DNA from 3 places in the Paenibacillus sp. NRS-1760 genome. Region 3 is predicted to be linked to each of the others. Evidence: riboswitches for the same ligand, from Rfam matches in the RefSeq annotation. Region 3 holds a riboswitch; each other region holds the start of a gene.
The links. A riboswitch is a leader RNA that binds a small molecule or an ion and turns the genes downstream of it on or off. The one in region 3 is predicted to bind cobalamin.
Positions count from the first base shown of each region.

Region 1 (8,064 bases), on a different contig from region 3:
TAGAAGCAGCTTTGGCTGCAGCAGCAATACTGAAGCAAGATTGATCAGCTGCTTCTGTCCCCCCGATATTTCATGAACGGATTTGTTAATCAGCTCATCCAGCCCAAAGAAATGGCTCATTTCGGCTAGTCGTTTACGCATAACCGCTTGCCCATAACCGACATTTTCCATGGAAAAAGCCAGCTCATGCCATACCTGATCCATCACAATTTGATTTTCAGGATTTTGAAACACCATGCCGATATGTTCAGCCGCCTCGACCGCAGGCAGCTCCTCTAGCAATACACGATTATACTTAATGGTGCCTGAGCGTTTCCCCGTAGGCTGCGTTTCTTTTTTCAAGTGCCGAAGCAGCGTCGTTTTGCCGCAGCCGGATGCCCCACAAAGAACGACAAAATCGCCTGGCTTGATATTTAAAGTGATGTTATCGAGTGCTGCAACCGTTGATTCCGGATAATGGAACGTCAATTGATCAATCTGAATTACTTCCATGACCTTCTCTCCATTTCTTCAAGTACGACTGGTGTTAACAGAAAGGCGCAATAGCAAGCGTATGCAATGCCTTCCCCCCTATGAAACTGCATTGTTTCCAGACGCGGATAAATAGTAAGCACACCAAAACCTTGCATCCAGCCCCAAATGCATACTAGTGCCATTGCTCCAAGAAACAATAGAACATACCAATCTCTACGATCCATACGATAGATGACATAAGAGCTTCGTTTAGCTGCGCCATACCCTCTAGCTTTCATAGAATCAGCGGTCTGAAGCGCCTCCTCCAAGGACCAGGTCAACAACACACGAACAAGCAGCATGCCGTCCTTGCTCCGTTTTTTCAAGCTGCCTTCGAGAATCGAAACCCCTTTTATTCGTTGAACCGTAGTAATTTGATCCAGTCTCCGCAAGAAAAGCGGTACGAACCGAATCGACATCGAGGTTAGCAGTGCAGTTCGCGGAGCGACTCTTGAAAATAAATACATCCATTTCTCCGTCGTAACAATCTGCTGAAACGATACAAAGGCTAATAAAATGCACAATAAAGAGAGCATCATCGTCACACCATATAAAATAGCTTCCAACGTGATCGGCTGATCCATAAAATAAAATAAAATATGCCGCCCGCGATGAGAAAACAGCGGGTTAAGAACAGCAACTAAACCGCCCATTAGAACATAATAAGGAAGCAGCTTAAGCAGCCGCTTCCCTTCGCCATGAATGACAATAATTACCGTAATCGCAGCAAGTGACGTCAATAAGAAAACAGGATGAAATAAGAGCATGCCGAATGTAATGACTCCTGCATAATAACTGAAGCTCGTAACCGGATGTACCGAACCGAACGCACTATTCATCGAATTTTGCTCCTATATCCTCGCCAAGATCAGTCGTGTACAACCATTCAATAACATCGCCTTCATTAACCTTGTAAACCCCGGCGCCCTTGTTAGGAAACTCACCGTTTACTCGGTACATCCAGCCGCTCTTCGCGCCCAAATCGAATTCGTAAATATTATCGATGCCTTCAATATATGCACCGCCTTTAACACCTCTGTATTCCATTTGTATTTTGTTTTTTCTCGTAATTTTCTTCAATACATCAAGAACGGTATCATCCTTCTTGAACTCTACAGCTGTTGGAGGGAGCACCGTTCCCGTATCTTTGTCCGCGACAATAGAAATCGTAACCGTCTGCACAGGATTTGGCGTAGCAGCAGGGGTGACGGGCTTCGCAGTAGCCGCGCCATCTGTTTTATTTGGTTTCGCAGAAGCAGTAGGCTTCGTTTTGGGATCATCCAATTTCGGCTCATTTGTCTGCTTCGGCTTCGGGGAAGGCGTTGCTTGCTTATCGCCAGCGTCGTCAGTTGCCTTCGCTTTATCTTGATCTTTGCTAGGCAACTGCGTTGCCTCTGTTGTTTCTGATGCTGAAGTACTCGTTGGCTGCTCATCAGCGGCTTTCTCCGCTTCTTTTTCCACTTGTCCTTCGTTGCTGGTTTGCACTTGATTGGTAGTGGAATTAACGCTCTGTGCCGGACTGGCGCAGCCAGCTAATAAACCAATCACCAGCCATAGGATGATTAAGCTTGGTAACCATTTCTTGCAGATCTTTGCCATCGTCTCTTTTCTACTCCTTTTTATCTCATTCACACAAACCTTAACAATAAAAAAAAAGACCCCCTTCTATTAGGGGATCTGCATGTCGAATGTAAGAATAGCAACCGTATATAACTAAAATATATGATGCGTCCTGCAAAACGATTACGCCTCCACATTCTTTACCCCCGAAGAATGAGAAACAAAATAAAAAAGGCAGGTTTCCTGGCTCGTGCGTCAACGCGATTCTCACACCTTCCCATCCTTGAATCGGACAGTGGCATTTGCAGAGAATCACTCTTCACATACAGTGGCGGGACCGCGCCGGCATTGAACCGGACTTCCCTATTAAGCAAACAAAAGCATGCTTTTGTTTGCACCTTCTCTATTCAATTATGCGATTATTTAATCAATCATATCGGGATTGCTGGGGTTTGTCTATATGGGATTTGAATGATTCGATCGCAAATAGCAGCTGCATCCTCTTGATCATGGGTGACGAACATACACGTAATTTGGGCTTGGTGAAGCAATTGCTTCAGCTCCTCCCTGATGCTTTGCTTTAAGTGTGAATCCAAACTGCTGAATGGCTCATCCATCAACAGCATCAAGGGAGACGGGGCAAGCGCACGAGCAAAAGCAACACGCTGCTGCTGACCGCCGCTAAGCTCATGCGGATATCGCTTGACGAAATCCTTTAACTGGATCAGCTCCAGCATTTCATCCAGCCGTTTGAATCTATCTTTTCTTGATAATCGATGCAAACCAAATAATATATTTTGACCGACAGTCAGATGAGGAAACAACGCATAATCCTGAAAAACCATGCCTATGCCGCGCTGCTCAGGCTGAATAAACTGCTGATCATCCACTAAAACCCTGCCGCCAGCGGCAATACGTCCCGAGGCAGGAATCTCAAGCCCGGCAATAATCCGCAGCAGCGTGCTTTTTCCGCAACCGCTTTGACCAAGCACTCCAACAACTTCACCCTTCTGCATTTGCATCGTAAAGTTTTCTAATACACTCTTTTTCCCATTATCATAGCTAAAAGAAACGTTAGTCAGCTCAAAAAAGTTCATCTGGATTTCTTCTCTCCCAACCAATGATAAACAAAAACAGTTGCCATACCCACCGTGATTATAAATAAAGACGGTACCGAAGCTTGATGAATTTGCTCATCGCTTGCATATTGATAAGCTTTAGTCGCTAGCGTCTCAAAATTAAATGGGCGCAGCAGCAGCGTCAGCGGCAGCTCCTTCATAATTTCCATAAAGGTAAGCAGGAAGCCTGCTAATATGGAGCCTTTTATTAATGGCAAGTCCACTTTGAAGAAGGTAGCCGTCATACCTATGCCAAGCGTTCTGGAAGCTTCAGAATAACGATTGCCTATTTTATCAAATCCCGCTTCCACCGCATTAAATCCTACACCAAGGAAGCGGATTACATAGGCGAAAATAAGCATCACGAGCGACATGCTGAGCACGAGCTTGCTCGATCCAAAGCCTAACCATGAGTAGACGCCGCTTAATTGATGGTCTAGAGAAATAAACAAAGCAAGCACGCCAATGGACAAAACAGCACCCGGGATAGAGTAGCCCATTAAAATTAGCTTCGTTGCTGCAAGCGACAAAAGCGATCGATTCAGGCTGCGGCTTACATTGGCGACAATAACGGCAAGCAGCATCAACACAGTAATCGCAACAATGGAAACCAAAAGCGTGTTGGAGACGAGCTGTGCAAATTTGCTGTTCAATACATCTTGATAGGTCCATCTCGCCCAAACGAGGAGCTGAATTACTGGAATAGCGAACGAGAGGGCAAATATAACCGTGCTCACAAAAATAGCAGCAGCTGTCCCTAAATAGGATAACTTCCTTCGTTTAAGCGGATTAAGCTTGCTTGTCGCGGAATGATACATTTTTCGCCTGCGAAGGAGTCTCTCCATAATAAACAATCCAATAATAGCGCTCATTAGGAGTGCAGATAATCTCAGGGCAGAATCAACGTCATACATACCAAACCATGTTTTGAAAATCGTTGCAGTAAACGAAGCAATGCCAAAATGTTTGGTTACTCCAAAATCATTCAGTACCTCAAATGCGACGAGGCTGGCTCCGCCGATAATTGCAGCCTGCGACAAAGGCAATACGATTCGAAAAAAGATATGAAGCTGCCCTTTGCCGAGCAATCTTGCGTTTTCTATGAAAGCTGCGCTTTGCTTCTCCATAAAGGTTTTGGTCATCAAATAAATGTAAGGAAATAAAAACATTGAAAATATGAAAATAGCGCCTTTCATGGACAATATATCAAAATAAGCTTGGTTAGGGGTTACGCCGAGCGTATTTCGCATAAAAACTTGTATACTGCCCGTGTAGCTCAGCATAGAACCGTAAGTATAAGCTGCAATATATGGTGGAATAGCCAGTGGCAGCAAAAATGCAAAGTGAAAGAACTTCCGCATCGGGAAATCATAGGCTGCAACAAGCCATGCAAGCGACACGCCGATGATAACGGAGAAAAACACCGATCCTACTACAAGATATAAAGATTGAACGACAGATTCAAACAGCATATACTCTTTGATTTGCTGCCAGTTTTCATTCGGTTTGTCAAACAAACCGAAAAAAATATAAAGAGACGGAATAAGGGCCATGATGGCCCCTATTACGCTCAATATAACCCAGCCGTTCAATATTCTCTTTAAATTTCGCAAAGAGATGGAAGCCATCATTTTTATTTCCAACCTGCCTTAGCCAGAAGCTCGACTGCTTTTTTGTTATGATCGCCCAGCTTGGAGAAATCCAGCTTCTGTGTTTTAAAGTCACCCCAGCCCTTTAACAACTCAGGCTTTTCTGCAGCAGCATTTACAGGAAATTCGAAGCTTCCTTGCGTTAACAGCGTTTGCCCATCCTTGCCTGTCATGAATTCGATCAGTTTAACAGCGTTATCTTTATTCTTAGCATGCTTAGTAAGGCCTACACCGCTGATGTTAAGATGTGTGCCTGTCGTTTCTTGGTTCGGGAAGAATACGCCAATTTTCTCTGCAACCTTAACCTCTTCCATATCCTTCGAATTCAACATTTGCCCAACGTAATAAGTGTTCATAATCGCAACATCACCTAGACCAGCAACGACCGCTTTCGCTTGGTCGCGATCTCCGCCTTCTGGATCACGAGCAAAGTTTGCTACAATCCCCTTCGCCCATTCTTCAGCCTTTTGCTCTCCATTTAGTTCGATGAATGAAGCAAGCAGCGACTGATTATAAAGGCTGGCAGACGAGCGCGCCAATACTTTCCCTTTCCATGCGGCATTTGCAAGATCTTCATAGGTGGACAGCTGCTCCGGCTTCACACGATCTTTGGCATAAACGATAACGCGTGCACGGGTTGCAATGCCAACCCAATTATTTTCGTTATCCCGCAGCTCTGCGGGTACATTACTATCAACCGTTGTGGATTGGATCGGTTGAAGCACTTCATTTTGCTTCGCATAATTTAGAACGCCGCCATCTACTGTAATGAACAGATCTGCTTCTGAGCTTTCTCCTTCTCGCTTCAAACGTTCAACGAGCTCTTCTGCTGTACCTTTAATTTCATTGACTTTAATGCCTGTTTCTTTCGTAAAGGCATCAAACAACTGGCTGTCAACATCATAGTGTCTTGCTGTAAACACGTTTACGACTTGCTCTTTGTTGTTATTCTTACTCGTATCATTACTTCCACCGGCTGCTTCAGTCGTTGCTGGGCTCGCCTCTGGCGATGGCGAAGAAGCATTCGTCTTATCGTTTCCTGCATTATTCGCTCCACAACCTGCTAATACGAGCACTGTCAGCATCGTTAACAATACGACACTTACGATATAATTCTTTTTCATCTTGGTCATACCTCTCGTTCCCACTTTTAATTTGATAATGAAAATCATTACCACCAATTCAACAGTTCCTATTGTAACCTACTAAAATGAGAAAATGCTGTGAAAATAAAAAAAAGCTACCCGACATTCATTTTCGGGTAACTCGTTTAAAAACAGCTGAAACGGTGGTACCTTGATGAAGTTTACTTTCAATGAGCAAACTACCGTCATATCGTTGCACCAAACGGTTCGCAATCGCCAGACCGAGTCCATGACCGCCGCTTGTGCCGCTCCTCGAACGGTCTGCGCGGTAAAAACGATTCATAACGAGCGGTAAATCCTGATCAGATATGCCAACGCCAAAATCTGTGACTTGAATGACAGCATCCGTTTCCCCTAACAAGCAACAAAGCTCTATTCTTCGGCTTTCTCCCGAATAGTTGACTGCATTATCAAGTAAGATGAGCATAATTTGTTCCAAATGCTGCTCAGACACAAATAGATCTACGTCTGACAAAAGACTCAAATCAGCATGAAAAGTGAACTCCGGATGAAGCACCTCTACATTTCTAATAAGCTGTTCCATCTTCTGCTTCGAATGGCTGCTCATCTCATTCCCGTAAGTCGGCTCTTTCTCTGCACGAGACAATGCCAGCAGCTCATGTACAAGTCCTTTCAGTCGAGCAATTTCCTGCGACGAAGCTTGCAGAGATTCTTCCAGAACTGCAGGGTCATCCTTTCCCCAGCGCTGCAGTAGTGCGAGATGCCCTTCAATGATGGCAATTGGCGTTCTTAGCTCATGAGAAGCATCCTCTACAAATTGTTTCTGTTGCCCGAACGAGCGCTCAAGTTGATCCATCATTTCATTAAACAGCTTCATGAGCGTTGCAATTTCATCATTTTTATTTTCGTTTAGCTGAACCCTTTCTTGTAAGCCCTTCTGCTTTACGCCGGTCATCGCAACATTCATCGCTTGAAGCGGCTTTAGCAGCTGACGCGCCAGCAATCCTCCGCCGATGCCGCTTATAATAATGGCACCGACACAGCAAATTAACATAATTCGAAAAAAAGCTGAACTAAGCTTCTCAAAATCCTCGATGTTTTTCACAATTTCGATTGTTCCATTAAACGAGAAGATCGTTAAAGGGCTGCGCATAAGCAGCAGGTTTTGGTCAAGAAACCACGACCCTTTGGCAGCTAAACTCGAAGAAGGATAAGCACTTAACCACTGCTCTGTTAGATTATCAGAGACAATCATGATCGGTGCTCCATCTTCATCAAGCACGCGGATTAGCTGATTTTTACCATTTACTTTTTCAAGAAAGCTTCGTATTGAAGTCAGCTCCGATTGCTCGAAAGTGAACTCCTTTTCCAATAAATAGTTTAATATTTCCCGCATGTCTTCCTGTGTGTTCGTCTCTGCTTGTTTATTCATCCACTTCTCTACAAACATATATTGAACGGTATTGTACGCAGCAAATAAAAGAAATAACAGCAGCGCCGACCATAATGTCAGCTTCCACTCGATCGGTATTCGTGAGAAACTTACGCGCAAATTATTCATTTTTTCATCACATACCCAATACCGCGCAGCGTTTGAATGCAGCTCGTTCCTCCGGGGACATCAATCTTATTGCGCAAATATCTCACATATACATCAACAACATTCGTATCGACAGCCGCATCGTAACCCCATACGGTATCAAGCAGCGTTTCGCGTGAGAAGACACGGTTTGGATTTTGCATGAAAGCAAGCAGCAATCCGTATTCCCGCTTAGTCAACTCTATGATTTGTTCGCCTCTGCTAACGATTCTAGCGTCTAAATCAACACTTAACTCGCCAGAAGACAAAATGGAACGCTGATCTGATGCAATCATATCCTGTCGCCTAAATACAACGCGTAGACGTGCAAGCAGCTCTTCAATCGCAAACGGTTTCGGGATATAATCGTCCGCCCCGCTGTCAAGGCCAGATACTCGGTCTGTAACGCTGTCTCTCGCTGTCAGCATAAGAATAGGTGTTGCTTTTGATTCCCGAATACGCCTGCAAACCTCAAGTCCGTCCATGCCAGGCAGCATAAGATCCAATAAAATAACATCCCATTCTTCTCGCAAGGCGCG
Region 1 is NZ_JBITPK010000005.1:187,786-195,849, forward strand. Features, by position in the region: gene ACIFSR_RS01415 (ABC transporter ATP-binding protein) at 1-492, opposite strand, end outside; gene ACIFSR_RS01420 (energy-coupling factor transporter transmembrane component T) at 483-1,352, opposite strand; gene ACIFSR_RS01425 (DUF4430 domain-containing protein) at 1,345-2,112, opposite strand; cobalamin riboswitch at 2,290-2,490, opposite strand; gene ACIFSR_RS01430 (ABC transporter ATP-binding protein) at 2,505-3,170, opposite strand; gene ACIFSR_RS01435 (ABC transporter permease) at 3,167-4,822, opposite strand; gene ACIFSR_RS01440 (Fe(3+) ABC transporter substrate-binding protein) at 4,825-5,964, opposite strand; gene ACIFSR_RS01445 (ATP-binding protein) at 6,092-7,507, opposite strand; gene ACIFSR_RS01450 (response regulator transcription factor) at 7,504-8,064, opposite strand, start outside.
Region 1: it holds a riboswitch for cobalamin, as region 3 does, so the genes downstream of both, ACIFSR_RS01425 (DUF4430 domain-containing protein) here and ACIFSR_RS31810 (DUF4430 domain-containing protein) in region 3, are expected to answer to the same signal.

Region 2 (8,064 bases), on a different contig from region 3:
CCAGAAGAGCGTAGGATCGAGCACTTTAATGGCGCGCTCGATCATGCTGACCATTTCTTCCACGGACGGTACACGCGGGCTGTGAATATCGTAAACGCCTAAGCCGATGCCTTGGTCATAGGTGTTCTCCTCAAAGCTATGAATCAGCTCGCCATGGCTGCGCGAGGTTTCAATGGAGATGACATCCGCATCCAGCGCAAGAATGGAATCGATAATATCATGGAACTCACAATAACACATATGTGTATGAATTTGTGTTGTGTCACGCACAGCTGAAGTCGATAGACGGAACGCATGCACGCCCCATTTTAAATAGGCATCCCAATCACTGCGTTTAAGCGGCAAGCCTTCTCGCAAAGCTGGCTCATCAACCTGAATCATTTCGATGCCTGCAGTCTCAAGCACCTTTACTTCCTCTGAAAGTGCAAGCGCAATTTGGTATGCAACCTGCTCCCGTGTGATATCGTTGCGGACAAATGACCAGTTCAAAATCGTAATCGGACCCGTCAACATCCCTTTTACCGGACGACTTGTCAGCGACTGCGCATACACGCTTTCGGTTACTGTCATTGGCTCAGTAAATACAACATCGCCATAAATGACCGGCGGCTTTACGCAGCGGGAACCATACGATTGAACCCAGCCGCCTTTTGTAAATGCGAACCCATCCAGCTTTTCTCCGAAAAATTCGACCATGTCCGTACGCTCAAATTCACCGTGAACGAGGACGTCAATGTTAAGCTCTTCTTGGATTTCAATCCAGTTTTTAATTTTATCGTTGATAAATGAAGCGTAGTCCTGTGAGCTGAGCTCATTTTTTCTCCATTTTTGCCTTGCTTGACGTACATCCAGCGTTTGCGGGAAGCTGCCGATTGTCGTTGTTGGAAGGAAAGGCAAATTCCACTTTTGCTGCTGCAGCTTTTGTCTCTCCGCAAATGGCTTCTGCCTCGTTGAAGGATGCGCCGCTACCGCTGCTGCATCAGCAGCTTGGCGATTGCGGGCAGGAGAAATGGATAAATGATGAATCCGCTCGCCGTTAAGCTTAAGCTCAAGCTTGCGCAGTTCTGAGATGTCCGCCTCATTTACTGTCGCTGTTTCACTTAGCCACACAATTTCATCCAGCTTTTCTTCCGCGAATGCAAGCGCCTCACGCAGCTCTACTGGCAGATTGGTTTCGTTTTTTGCTGTTACCGGCACATGCAGCAGGCTGCATGACGATTGAACGATCGTGCGCTCAGCTGGAATGTATGCCGAAATCCTTTGCAGCAATTCGAGCTTTTGCTTATAGTCTGAGCGCCAAATGTTGCGTCCGTCTACAAGTCCGATACCAGCGAGCTTATCCTTCGGATAACCAAATTGCTCAAGCGACTTCAAGTTTTGCTCCAAACCATGAACGAAATCCAAACCGATCGCTTGTACCGGGAGAGCAACTACAGCTTCATAATGCTCAACTGCCTCAAAATACGTTTGAAGCATTATGTTAAGCGCTGGCGCTGCTTGGTTCAGCCTTGCATAAATCGATTCAACCCATTGCATCTCTTCCTCAGAAATAGAGGTAACAAGGATGGGCTCATCGATTTGCACCCATTGTACGCCTTCTTGCTCAAGCTCCTTAAGCAGCTGAGCATAAAGCGGTATAAACTGCTCAATGAGCTGCGGAAGCTGCTTGGCATCGTAGCCCTTCGATAGCTTGAGGAAGGTGTATAGACCGATAATGACAGGTTTACCTTCAATACCAAGCTTTTCTTTGGCTTCGCGGTACGCAATCAGCGGACGGTTTTCCGTCAGTACCGGAGCAGCATCCGCAAGTTCTGGCACGATATAGTGATAGTTGGTATTAAACCATTTGGTCATCTCGCAGGCTTGTGCTTCCTGTGTCCCTCTCGCCATTGCGTAGTAGGTCTGTACGGGAACAGGACCTCCATCATAGGAAAAACGATCTGGCACAAGGCCAAACATCGCTGCAGTATCCAGCATTTGATCATATAACGTAAAATCATTAACAGGGATTAAAGAAATTCCTTTATCCTTTTGCAGCTTCAAGTTGTTAAGACGAATACTTTCAAGGGTTTGAAGAAATACCGTTTCGTCCAAATCACCTTTCCAAAAAGCTTCAAGTGCTTTTTTCCATTCCCGATTTTCGCCGATACGCGGATATCCAAGTACACTGTTTTGCAGCTTGCTCACGTTCATATTTCCTCCTAATAAATGTAATTATTATGAAATAAAAGCACAAAAAAGAGCGTCGTTACCTTAAAGAAGCAAAGGTAAAGACGCCCGGCGTTTTAATAAACAGCGGTTCTGTCTTAACACCTCCCTATCTCCCGTAGGTAAAATCAGTGTCGTTCAAATAGGCAGGTCTCCTGGCTCCAGAATCATCATCGTAAGCTTGCCTTCCCAACCGGTTAAGATCAGTGGCGTTAGCGCTTAGACTCCTCTGTTACAGTGGCGGGACCGCGTCGGTTTTGCACCGGACTTCCCTTTTAAGCTCAAGCTATACAGCAAGAGCACCTATTTCCACTTATTTCAGTTGTTGATCGCATTTTTTAGGATCACGAATAACTATACACGCAAAATAATAACCATACAATGGAAATCATTATAGTATCAAAAAAAGACTCTCCTCTAAGCAGCCTGCGCTGCAAAAGGAAAGCCTTATTGGTTTTTATATAATTACCTAACCAGCCAACCGCCATCAACAGCCAAGATATGGCCGTTCATATAATCAGAAGCTGAAGAGGCTAGGAATACCGCTGGTCCAATCAAATCCTGCGATGTACCCCAGCGTCCCGCTGGTATGCGCTGCAAAATTTGAGCGCTGCGAACAGGATCCTCGCGAAGCGCTTCGGTGTTGTCTGTACTCATGTAGCCTGGGGCTATCGCATTTACCTGCAAGCCTTTAGCTGCCCATTCGCTAGCAAGCGCTTTGGTAAGACCGGCAACGGCATGTTTGCTGGACGTATAACCCGGAACATTAATTCCGCCTTGGAAGGTTAACATCGACGCAATGTTAATAATTTTCCCTGAGCCCTGTTCAATCATATGTTTCCCAGCCAGCTGGGAAAGGAGAAATACAGAATTCAAGTTAACGTCGAGTACATCCTGCCAGTCCTCGTAGCTATGCTCTGCAGCTGGTGTGCGGCGAATGATACCCGCATTGTTGACCAAAATATCGATGCGTCCCAGTTCTTCAACTGTACGATCAACAATTCCAGCAAGCTTCGTTCGGTCAGCAATATCGGTCTGAATTGTAATCGCTTTGCGTCCAAGCTCTCTTATCGCTGCTGCCGTTTTGTCAGCAGGCGTTTGGTTCGTGACAAGCGCGATATCCGCACCCGCTCGTGCTAATCCAAGCGCAATCGCTTCTCCAAGCCCGCGCCCTGCACCTGTGACGACAGCTGTTTTACCCGTCAAATCAAACAAACTCATCGGCTCAGCTCCTACCTTTAGTACGCTTCCCATTTTCCGAAAGCGCTGCTTTCATCATTTTTATATTTTGTGACTCATACCTCGCCGCAACGTCCGCATCTATACCTTCGTCTGTGATGATATAGTCAATTTCATGCAAACCGGCAAACGTTATTAGTGCACCCTTATCGAATTTGTTATGATCGGCAAGGCAGTAGACGACCTTGGCATTTTCCATATACAGCTTCTTCAGCTTCGTCAATTCTTCTGTGAATATGGTAAGCCCATATTCCATATGAATGCCGGTTGTGGAAAGAAATAGCTTGTGTACATTCAGTCGTTTAATCCATTCCTGCGATTCTGCGCCGATAAGCAAATTGTTATGCCGGTAGCCCCCGGGAATAACAAGCCTTACTTGGTCCTTCGCAGTCAGCTCCCGAATGATAAGCAGATCGTTCGTAAGCACCGTAACCGGGATGTTGGGCAGACGTTTTGCCATTTCGAGCGTAGTACTGCCAGCATCAAGCGCAATAATATCATTAGGCTCGATGCAGGAAAGAGCAAGCTCTGCAATCGCCGCCTTCTCCCGCTGATGCTTGCTGTTTGGGAATTGCAGCGGATAAAGGCTGTCTTCGCCTCTATGCTGGGGCACAGCTCCGCCATGAGTCCGTTTCAGCAATCCCTTCTCTTCCAGCTTCTCTAAATCTTCACGAACCGTTTTCTCCGTGACTTGAAACAGCTCGCTTAGCTCGGAAACTTTAACCGCGCCAAGCTGCTCCAATTTATCTATAATCTTACGATGCCGTTCGGCAGCAAGCATAGTGCACCCCCTGTAGCGAATGTTTCTATTTTAGCTCGCTTGCAGGTACGGCGTCCATATCTGTAAATGTGTAGTTCTCTCCAGCCATCGACCAGCAGAATGTATAATTGCTTGTGCCCACTCCTGAGTGGATCGACCATGGCGGTGAAAGAATCGCTTGGTCATTGGCAACAACAAGATGTCTCGTCTGCGAAGGCTCGCCCATCATATGGAATACGCGAGCATCATCATTCATGTCGAAGTACAAGTATGCTTCCATGCGGCGGTCATGGACATGAGAAGGCATCGTATTCCAGACGCTTCCCGTTTTCAAGCTCGTTACACCAAGCATAAGCTGGCAGCTTTGGATGCCGTCTGCGTGGATATATTTATAAAGAATACGTTCATTGGAAGTCTCCTGCGAACCAAGATGAGTCGGATTCGCTTCCTCCATCGTCATCTTGCGTGTTGCAATTTCAGCATGCGCAAGCGCGGAACAGAAATAAAGCTTCGCAGGGTTTGCTTTATCTACACTTGACAGCAGCACCTGACGTTTGCCCTTGCCAACATAAAGCACGTCGAGCTTATTCAGCTCGTATACTTCCCCATCAACGGAAATCGAAGCAGGTCCGCCAATATTCAAGAAGCCAACCTCGCGGCGCTCCAAGAAATATTCGGTTTTTAGCGTTGCAGCATCCTCCAGCTCAAGCGTCTCGTTCACAGGCAATGCTCCGCCTACAACCATTCTGTCATAATGCGTATATGTCATTTTTAATTGATCTTGCTCAAACAAGCTTTCGATCAAAAACTCGCTGCGCAGACGTTCCGTATCATATTGCTTCACATCAGTAGGATTCGTAGTATGGCGTACTTCCATTGGATAAAAGCCTCCTAAAAGTTATTTGCGTTAGACTCGCCTCGCAAGCTACGCTAATGTTTGTTATTGTTCGTTTTTATAATAACACACATTTACGAACATAAAAAGAACATTTTAAACATTTTGGATTAGCATGAACATTTTATTATCGAGAAGATTGTACAACAAAAAAAAACGACCTCCGCGCACATCATTTGCGAAGAAGCCGTTTGTTGTTTTAGAGGAAATCTAATGAAGCTTCCACCTTCGATAAACATAAAGAGATACCGCCATAAACATGCCGTATACTAAGACGGTAACGAATACGTTTCTTGGATCCGTCATAAGCGTATCACCGATCGTGGCGAACAGCAGCATCGCTGGAATTTTGCCAATCGATGAGGCGATCGCATAAACGGTAAAGGAAACACGGCTTAGCGCCGAGTACATATTAACTGCAATGGATGGAATGAACGGAATGAGCCGAGCAAACATAATCGTTAGAAAAGCATTCTGCTCAAACATCACCGTTAGTTTGCCGATGCTTGGATAACGGTAGAGAAACTTCTTCCCCCACTCTTGGTAGCCATAGCGGATAAACAGAAACATCACAATGGATGCTGCCGCTGAGCCAATCCATGTCACTGCCGCGCCTAACACTGGGCCAAGAGCAGCACCAATGAGCCCGCCGATTACGGGATACGGGATGACAGGAAATAGTGCGACGAGCGTTGCCATAATGACGACGAGCGGCACATTATCCGCTTGCTGAAACCACGTCAAAATCACATCGCCATAATGATAAATAAGATAAGCAATACTGGCATACAAAGCAGCTAAACCTGTTTTTTTGAGCATTGTTGTACCCCTGAATAGTAGATATCTCCAGCTTATCATTATTGATGATAAATACGAGCAATGCATTGTGTCAAATTTAAGATCGCCAGTGATCAGTCGTTCAGTTCTTGTTTAAATGCAGCAGCGCATATTCCTTCGGAAGCAGTACAATCTTTTGTGCTTTCCATGCAATGGTGTAAGCACCCGAATCCCATTCCATAAAACTCTCGACCTCTATCCCTGCGCGCTGAAATTATGCTCTTTCGTTAAATCCACAATGAACGATTAGGATCAAAGCATCCACCGAAACCAACGGCCATGACCATCTGTTTCCGCTAACGTTTCCGTTTGCTCCTTGCCCTCCAAATAATAATCAAGATGAAGATTTGGGTCCCACATATTATTGTTTCGCTACTCTCCTAATGTTGTCTGTTAATTCAACTTTGTCTTCATGAGTCATTTGATTAGCTACATGGGTGTGAAACACACCAATAACACAATCCGCCGTTATTTTAGCAACCATTTCTGCAAGTCGTTTCACGCCATTCCCCTGAAACAACTCCATCTGCTGCCCTTTTAATAAAGAAGCTGCTTTGCCAAAATTCACAATCCGCTCATTATGCTCAGGCCATATCAACGATTTTAACCAAAGATAATCGTCTGCCTCTTCCAGATTATTAACATGCAAATCTATTCCTATCCTTGTAATCACTGGCGGACTTTGTTTTAGGAGATGCAAGGCAACGTCTCCACGAACTTCCGAGTGCAGTACCAGTTCAGCATCTATACTTCCATAGGTTTCACTATCGTTATATTGATAACTATACTTATCCCAAAAAAGCTGCAGCCCCGCACTTGTTCCGATTTCAATGATTGCTAATGGTTTTTTCGTTTTTTGATACATGTAACAAAATGCAGGATACAAGAATGCACAGCGTCTAACCTCATTCGTTTGTACAAGCTTGTTTTGGAGAAGATGAACAATCTCGTTTTTATGCTGATGGCAAAAGTGTTTAAAAAAAGGGAATGCCTCCGCCGCCTCTCTCGGATCGTTAACTATGCTGCCGTAAAACTTTTGCAGTTCGTGGCTGCTCTCTTTGCGCAGCAAGTACTGCACCGCAGCAAAAAAAAGATTGGGAACTGGCTGGCCTTCTCTGCAATGAGAAGCCATCTGAAGCATTTCATCATCATCTGCAATGGCTAATGATAGCTGTTCATATAAACGGCTTGAGCCATTGCATTCCCTCGTCGCGAACACCATAAATTGCTCAGTCAAAATAGGCTTGTTCAACAATGCCATCCCTCCAATTTCCCACTTAACGGCATTGTATCATGGCTATCGATAAATCATATTTCAATGATTTTATAAACTATATAGATTTCTTTTATCAAGTGTATGAAGGATGATAAAGGATAAAAAGAGCTATTTACCCAAAAAACCACCTTCAGATTTTATGACTTGCCCGGTTATCCACTGCGATTCGTCACTCGCCAAGAAGCAGATTGCTTTAGCCGCATCCTCCGGCAAACCGATGCGTCCCATAGGGAACATTGGCAAAAAGCCTGCTTTCATCTGCTCATCCATCCAGCCAGAATCGGTCGGACCTGGATCAAACCCATTCACTGTAATTTGAAGCGGAGCCAACCCTACAGATAACGGCTCGATTAGCCCGATCAATGCGCCTTTAGTTGCTATATAAGCCAAATTATTAGGATCGGGCCCTTTTGAAACCATAAAAATAATTCTGCCCGATGTCCCTTTAATTTGGTTTTTCTCAAATCGGCTCGCAAACGCTGTGCTTAACAATATCGGCCCGCGGTTATTCACGGCATAATGTTGGTCCAATATATTTATATCCAAGCTTTTGTAATTGGAAGGTACGCAATAGGTGGCGTTGTTAATTAATATCGTCGCGTGGCCTAACGACCTTTCTACTTGTTCCATAATAAGGGATGGTGTTTCCACATTAGTAAAATCCGCTTCCATATGACTTGCCCTCACGCCTAAGTCTTCTAGTTCTTTACGCAGCTGCTCAGGCCAGTCCTTCTCTCCCCCATTGCCTTCCGTTTCATCAAAGGCATGCCAATGCGTAAAGAAAATGTCCGCTCCTAAGCGTGCAAGCGAACGGCAAATCGCTGTTCCAATTCCCGTGGATCTGCTCGC
Region 2 is NZ_JBITPK010000010.1:217,766-225,829, reverse strand. Features, by position in the region: gene metE (5-methyltetrahydropteroyltriglutamate--homocysteine S-methyltransferase) at 1-2,187, opposite strand, end outside; cobalamin riboswitch at 2,337-2,530, opposite strand; gene kduD (2-dehydro-3-deoxy-D-gluconate 5-dehydrogenase KduD) at 2,674-3,429, opposite strand; gene ACIFSR_RS12045 (DeoR/GlpR family DNA-binding transcription regulator) at 3,434-4,228, opposite strand; gene kduI (5-dehydro-4-deoxy-D-glucuronate isomerase) at 4,254-5,084, opposite strand; gene ACIFSR_RS12035 (TVP38/TMEM64 family protein) at 5,313-5,921, opposite strand; partial or broken gene ACIFSR_RS12030 (DUF2332 domain-containing protein) at 6,192-7,194, opposite strand; gene ACIFSR_RS12025 (SDR family oxidoreductase) at 7,324-8,064, opposite strand, start outside.
Region 2: it holds a riboswitch for cobalamin, as region 3 does, so the genes downstream of both, metE (5-methyltetrahydropteroyltriglutamate--homocysteine S-methyltransferase) here and ACIFSR_RS31810 (DUF4430 domain-containing protein) in region 3, are expected to answer to the same signal.

Region 3 (8,064 bases):
CAGCTTATTATGATGAAACGCCAATGTGGGAAGGCAAAAACAAGGAAGCTGTAAAAATTGCAAAGGAAAATGCAAAAATTCAGCCAGGTGTAACCGTTCCTGCTTGGTCTGAATACAACTGGAACAATATTTTGAATGAAATTATTTTTGATGGAGCAGATATTAATAAACTGATTCCAGAAACGGAAAAATGGAATAAGCGGACGCTTGAGGTTCGTGAATCGTTGAAATAATCGGAGTCTACCTTTAGTAGGCTAATCTCGAAATCACCCTATGTCGCATGGTTTGCGGCAATAGGGTGATTTTTTTGTATTAATAAGGTATGTAGATAGCCTAAGCTTAGTAATTCATATACTTAGTCATATAAAATAATTAATAATTTCAATATAAATATGTATTATTTAAGAAGTTTCAATCTAATTGGTTTAATTTACATAACATTTTAGTTAAACTGGTTTAATATAGATAAATTAACAGTGGGGGTTATCAAAAATGAAGATGGGATTACGCTCGTTGACGAATAAATTTATGCTAGTCATGGCCGTCGCATTAGTCATAATCGTAAGTGTGATTCTCATTTATGAATGGAAATCTACTCGTATAGCTGTTGAGCAGCAGCTTCTGGACAAGGGTCGCACGATGGTTTTATCGCTAGCTCGCACACTTGAGAATGTTACGGAGCAGGATTTTAAAACAGGTGTTGTGCTGGAGGATGGAACGAAATGGGATGGAAACAAGCTTAAAGAGGATTTTTTCAACGATACATTGACTGTAAATCCTGAAAGTGAGAAAGTGGCAGAAAAAAGACTAAAGGACTCATCCTATGCGGGGAAAGAATCGATTTTGTACAATGGAGAGTCCATTCCGCTATCTCAATATGAACTGAAATATGATAGTGCCTATGACCGTTATACGGATTACCGCTGGCAAGGCATTATGGATAGTTTTCTGACGGAGGAAAATGTTATTTTTGCTATTGCAGGCGCTTATTCAGAAAATCCGAATTTTGCGGGCTATATCCCAACACATAATAGCATTTACAGCCCTATGGGAGAAGAATCAAAAGATGCTTGGGGCGACGAGGGACTTCTTAGTCAAAACTACCGGGCTAATCGGATTTTTAACGATAAAACAGGCTACAATGCCGCTACGAATACGAAGACGGATGATGTCCTTCTGCAAAAATATAATAGACTCATAGACGGGAAAACGGTAGAAACGTGGGATATTTCCTATCCTTTAATTATCGATGGCAAACATTGGGGCGGGGTACGTGTTGCATTGTCAAAAGAAAAGGCCGATGCGCTCATCGCTTCAGAAAGAACGATGGTTGTCATGCAATTTGGCGGCCTGATGGTTGTTGTATTGGTCGTTTTGTTTCTGCTATCACAATTTATGGTAGGACGTAAGCTTCGTAATATTGTTCATGCAGCAATTAATCTTAATTCTAGCGAAGCGGATCTTACCTATCGTATAGAAAATAAAGGAAATGATGAAATTGCTCGCCTAGGCGAAGAAATCAATCATTTCATTGCCCATATGCAAGGCTTAATGCGGACGATTCGGAACAATGCCGCATCCGTATCGGATTTTGCAGGCCGATTAGGTGTAGGCTCGCAGCAAAGCCGAGAGCTCTCCTCGCAGCTTGCTTCCTCTGTGAATGAGATGGCAATTGGCGCGGAAAATCAAGCGGACGGAGCAGTTGAGGCAGCAAGGTCTATGGAGGAAATGGCGACGAGCGTAGGAAGGATTGCTCACTCCTCGAGCCAAATGTCGGAAGCGTCGAACGACATGCTGCAAGCAGCGGAGCTGGGTCATGAAAAATCGGATCATGCGGTTGGTCAAATGGAACGGCTTGGCGCGGCAACGGCTTCGATATCAAGAGTGATCGGACATCTTAATGAGCGCTCATCCGAAATCCAAGAGATGGCAGGCACGATTGCTGCTATTGCAAATCAGACGAATTTGCTCGCTCTAAACGCTGCTATAGAAGCGGCACATGCAGGGGAGTATGGCCGTGGATTTGCAGTAGTATCAAGTGAAGTAAGAAAACTGGCTGAACAGGCTTCGGCTCATGCGGGCCATATCGAAGAAACGATTAATGAGGTGCTAGCCTTGACTGCCGATGCTGTTGACGCTGTCACTGCAGGAGAGTCAGAAATGGAACAAGGATTACTCATCGTTCAGGAGCTGAAGGTATCTTTTGACACGATATGGAAGGAATCCCGCCTTGTTGCCTCACAAATTGAAGATGTATCTGCTTCAACGGAGGAGATGGCAGCAGGCAGTGAGGAAGTGAGCGCTTCCGTTGAATCGATGGCGCAGGTAGCCAAGGATACTTCCACTCATGCTGCGCAATCGGCAGCGGACACTGAGCGGCAAAATCAGCTCGCAGCTGAAACGCAGCAGCTTGCTTCATCTGTAAATGAGCTTTCGGAGGAGCTTCAGCGCTCGATTAAGAGATTCAAAATTGAGTAATTTGTAGCTGAAGTAGATTTATGATGAAATACTAGTCATATGCGCATGAAATCGAATAGAGAATTGTACAAGTTGAAAAAAAACGGTCAGAACCTTTGTCTAATCCTTTCAAATTTGATACAATTCACAAAACAAGCACTTACAATTTCATAGAATAGCTAATATGGTGCTGCCGTGAATCTATCATTCACAAGCAGCTTAATAGGGAAGTTCGGTCAAAATCCGACGCGGTCCCGCCACTGTATCGCGGAGCAGATGATCATGTTGTCCACTGTCATATCATGACGGGAAGGAGATCGTCTATGCAATGAAGCGAAGCCAGGAGACCTGCCATAGGAGCGCTCTATATTTCTCACGAGGATGGGAGGGAGATGTTTATTCGTGCTTTTGCAATAGGTGGATTCCTATGCTTCCATGCGCACGTGTTTATCCAAACATCTTTCCACAAACGGAAAGATGTTTTTTTGTTGCCAAAAATGATTAAAGGGAGAGAAAACATTGCTTAATTTAAAAAGATTTATGAAAAAGAGTTTGCCTGCAATTTTAAGTTTTGTATTGGTGTTTACTTTATTTGCACCACAAGTAGGTAAAGCAGCAGATCATTCTGCGAATGCTTCATTGAATGAGATGATTGATAAGACGGTTGAGTATTATAAAAATAGAAATACAACATTGAATTCTTGGTGGGAAATTGTTGCCCTTTGGGGTGCTGGAGAAAACCTGCAGGATGGCAGTTGGAAGCTGCCTAGTTGGAAGACCGTGGATCCGGGGTTGAAGCCTAATGATAGTGATACAACTCATATCCGCTATATTTATTCATTACTCGCGATGGGTGAAGATCCTGCGCATGCGTGGGAAACGGATCGAAATCTGTATGCGGAGTTAGCTGCACAATTAAATAAGGATACAGGGTCATTCGCCGGTTCAACAAACAGGCATATGTGGGCGATGCATGCACTTGACACGGGTGTAAAGCTTGGGAGTGACGTTGGTAGCTGGGATGATACCTCAAAGAATAAGGCATTAAAATATCTATTAAGTAAACAGTTGAATGACGGTGGATTTGCATTTTTTGGAAAAGATTCTGATCCTGATATGACTGGTATGGGGCTGCTTGCACTCGGCAATTATCAGAATGATAGTGCTGTTCAAGCTGCGATTGTAAGAGTGAAAAATTATTTGCAAACTATAAAGTTAAACCAAGAAAATGTCATGTATGGAAAAAACTCGAGCAGCACTTCTGCCGTAGTAAGCGGATTAACAGCCGTTGGCGAGGATATGTTGTCTGATGTCTGGATGGCTAATGACAAATCAGTACTTGATACTTATTCATTGTTCCAGCTCCAGAATGGAGCATTTAAGAACGATTTAGATAAAGGTTCTAATTCAATCGCTACAGAGCAAGCACTTGTTGCTCTTGCTGATATTAAAAATCAGAAAACGGTATGGCAACGTTTAGGTGAAATAAAACTTCCTGTCTTTGTTAACACAAAGGTTAAAGTTGATGGTATTTCTCAAAGTATTTATGATCAGAAAACGGTTAGTTTAAAACAGAATGAAAAGCCAGTTACAGCACTCGATGCTCTAAAAAAGGCACTTAATACAGCAAATCCACCTATCACTTTCAATATTGTAAATAGTAGTATTGGTTCATATGTTCAAGGAATTGCTGGACAAGAAGCTGGTTCATTTGGCGGCTGGGATGGCTGGATGTACGAGGTCAATGGCATTGCGCCAGATGTAGGTGCAAATGCATACCAGCTTAAAGAAAATGATGAGGTACGATTCTATTACAGTCGTTACCCAGCGCTCTCTACAACAACAAAGCTGTACACCGGCTCAGTTGATCCTACTGTGGATGTTAAGCTTGTGGGTGATCATTTCAGCAGCGAAGCGACTATTGCAAGCAACTGGGCTATTGATTCGGATGCGTCAGGACTGACGATTAAATCAATTGAGAAGACGAACGATCAGCACATTAAGATTAGTCTTTTGGGCAAAGCAAAAGACAAGCCATTTACACTACAAGCATTAGCAGCAGTATCAGAGAGTAAGAAGGAGAGCGAACCGTTTACGGTTTCAATTTCTGATTCTGTGACTGTAGATTTTCAGGTTGATGGCATTTCATCACCAATTTTGACGAAGCAATCGGTGACGTTTAAGAATACGGAAAAACAAGTTACGGTTTTAGATGTATTTAAAAAATCACTTGATCAAGCAACTCCAAAGATAAGTTATAAAATTACGGAGAGCAGTTACGGACCTTATGTATCGGAAATAGCTGGAGAAGCAGCAGGCAGCCTTGGTGGCTGGGATGGTTGGATGTATGAAGTAAATGGTATTGTTCCAGAAGTTGGTGTAGACGCCTATGAGCTTAAGGATAAAGATGTTGTTCGCTTCTATTACAGCAGATATGCAGCTCTTTCTACGCAATCCACAATTACGAGTGGTGCTGTTAATCCGACGATTGACGTAAAGCTTTCTGGCGATGATTTCACTAGCGTTGCGGCCAATATCGATAATTGGTCAATTAATACCGGAAATACAGAGCTGAAGGTAAAATCACTTGTTCAAGATGAAAAGAACATAAACATTTCTTTCGAAGGTACAGCAAAAGGCGGAACAATTACTGTTCAAGCATTAGGTGCCGCTTTAGTTGGTAAAAAAGAAACGGAGCCAATTGCGGTTGCAGTACCTCGTGAAGTAAGTAATACCACAGATCAAAATATTGCAATTCATGAGAACGAGAAGGATGTTACTCTTGGTGCAGAAAGCAATGCACCTGTAACCAACAATATCATTCTTTCCTTTGCATCGGCTGCATTGCCAAAGGTAACAGCTATTCGTGGTACGACTACGTTGGAGATTCCAGCTAATACGACGGTTACATCAACATGGGATCAAAAGCTGCAGCTTCCCAAATACTTAAGCACAGACGAAAGCGGGCTAACAGCTAAGCTGAATACTGCACTGTCTGTTAATAATAAAAAAGTTGATGCAATCGCTGTTCGCATACAAGCGGGCGGAAATGAAAAAATACAATTTAATCAACATGTTACCCTTACCATTAAAGGTCAAGGCGATAAAGAAGCTGGATTTGTAGATCAAGCAGGTGTGTTCACGCAAATCAAGAAATATGCTGATTCATCAGCACGTACGGATGAGGTTTATGCTTATAATCAAAACGGCGATCTTATTATTAAAACAAAGCATTTCACAGAGTTTTTAGCTTATACAACAACAACAGCTTCGACTGGTGGAGATGGTGGTACCCTTCCGGTAGCGGAGACCATTACTCTATCAGTTGAAAAGCGTACTGTCAGCACGGGTGATTTGGTTGCTCCATACACTGTAACTCTTAAACAAGGTGATACTGCCTTTACTGCACTTAAACGTGTGCTTGAAGAGAAGGGTGTTTCTTTCAAATATATAGGTTCGGATTCAAGTATTTACGTACAAGCAATTGGTGGTCTTGCTGAATTTGATCATGGTGAGAAAAGCGGTTGGATGTACTCTGTTAATGGAACCTTCCCGCAAATAAGTGCAGGTTCATATGTGCTTAAAAAAGGAGATAATGTTCGCTGGCAATATACGAAGGATCTAGGTGCGGATATTGGAGCAACGGTTCCAGGGGATACTGGTGGACAGGTTCCTGGAAAAGACCCAGAAGTAAAGCCAAATCCATCTGCAACAAAATACTCAGATGAATCAAAAATTGCAAGCTGGGCTTTGGAAGCAGTAAACAAAGCAACGGCACTAGGCTTCATGCAAGGCACAAGCACGAGCAATGCAACATTCGAGCCTAAACGTAATTTGACGCGTGCTGAATTTGCAGCGCTAATGGTTAAGTATTCCGGAGCAGACCCTATTATGGAGGATTCCGGCTTTAAGGATGTTAACAGTGGGGCATGGTATTATGGTTATGTTAAAGCTGCCAAAGAAAAAGGATTGATGTCAGGTGTAACTGAAACTTCTTTTGCACCGAACCAACCGATTACAAGACAAGAAATGGCTGCCGTTTTAGTTAGACTTAAAGGTCTAGCTGATGAGAATGCACCACAAGCAGCAATTAAGGACCGTGACGCTGTTGCAGCGTGGGCTGTTCCTTATGTAAATGTAGCTTACCAAAAAGGTCTTATGACAGGAGATAACGGCAAGTTTAATCCACAAGCTCTTGTTACACGTGAGATGGCAGCTGTTACGATCATCCGACTTCATGAATTGAAATCATAATTTACTAAGCTGTCTCGTAGGCTATTGCAATAGCTGCGGGACAGCTATTTTCTTGAAAGGAGAGTGTAGATTCGGGATGAACAAAAAATCCGTATCACTTAAATCGTTATTATTGTTGGTTATATACGCATTAATGCTTTCTTGCGTCAGTACGGCTCTGTTGCCTATGCAGCGCGCGGCAGCGGCAGAAACGATGGCGGTAGAGAATGAAATGACATCAGCTGCGAAACAAATCTTAAGCAGCGGCACCATTAGCGATTGGGAAGCGATTGCCTTATATCGTTCTAGTCATGCGGTGCCAGCGAGTTACTTGAGCGGGCTGGCTTCTTATTTAAAAGAGAACAAAGGTGAATTCCGCAAAGTAACCGACCTTGAACGAATGGCTATTGCGATTAGAGCGGCAGGTGAAGATGCAGCCTCCTTCGCTGGCTACAATCTCATTCAAAGCATCTACAATCATTCGAGAATGACCAATCAAGGCACAAATGGCGTGATTTTTGCATTGATTGCTTTGGATAGCGGCAATTATGAGGTGCCAGCAAGTGCCTTATGGACACGTACGAAGTTAATAGATTGGCTGCTCAGCCAGCAAAATACGAGTGGAGCATTCCCGCTGTCGGAAAAATCTGAGGATAATTTAGATATAACCGCCATGGCGATTAGCGCACTCGCTCCTTACCAAGAGCAAGCAAAAGTGAAAAGTGCAATCGATAAAGCTGTAAATTGGCTGTCTTCTGAGCAGCAAGTAAATGGCGGCTTTAACGCGTTTGGTGATGACAACAGTGAGAGCGTAGCTCAAGCTATTATTGCTTTGTCAGCTGTGGGAGTTAGTCCGATGGAATCCAGCTTTATGAAAAAGAACGGGAATCTCCTAACGAGCTTATTAAGATTCCAGCTTGCGGATGGTAGTTTTGCACATGCACTTGGTCAGCCATCAAATGAGATGGCAACGGAGCAAGCGTTGATGGCGTTAGCCGCGTACGACCGCTATAGCAAGCAAAAGCCTGCGCTGTTCAACATTTCGGCTGATACAGAATTGACGGGTAGCAAGCCACAATTTGTAGACAATAACCTCATTTCCGTATGGGCCTATGATGCCGTTTATAGCGTGTTCGAAGCCAAAGTTATGGTAGGGGTAAGCGGTTCGGAGCTTCGCTTTGATCCGAAGAATCAGATGACAAGAGCTGAATTTGCAACCTTGCTCATCAATCTATTGGAGGAAGCCCCTGCTAATGAAGCAGCAAAAGTGTTCAAAGATGTTCAGCCTGGCGCATGGTATTACGGAGCCATTATGCGTGCCAAGGAACTCGGCATCATTCAAGGGATTACAATAGATTCGTTCAAACCGAACCA
Region 3 is NZ_JBITPK010000021.1:917,338-925,401, reverse strand. Features, by position in the region: gene ACIFSR_RS31820 (ABC transporter substrate-binding protein) at 1-233, shown strand, start outside; gene ACIFSR_RS31815 (methyl-accepting chemotaxis protein) at 493-2,478, shown strand; cobalamin riboswitch at 2,626-2,827, shown strand; gene ACIFSR_RS31810 (DUF4430 domain-containing protein) at 2,977-6,711, shown strand; gene ACIFSR_RS31805 (S-layer homology domain-containing protein) at 6,788-8,064, shown strand, end outside.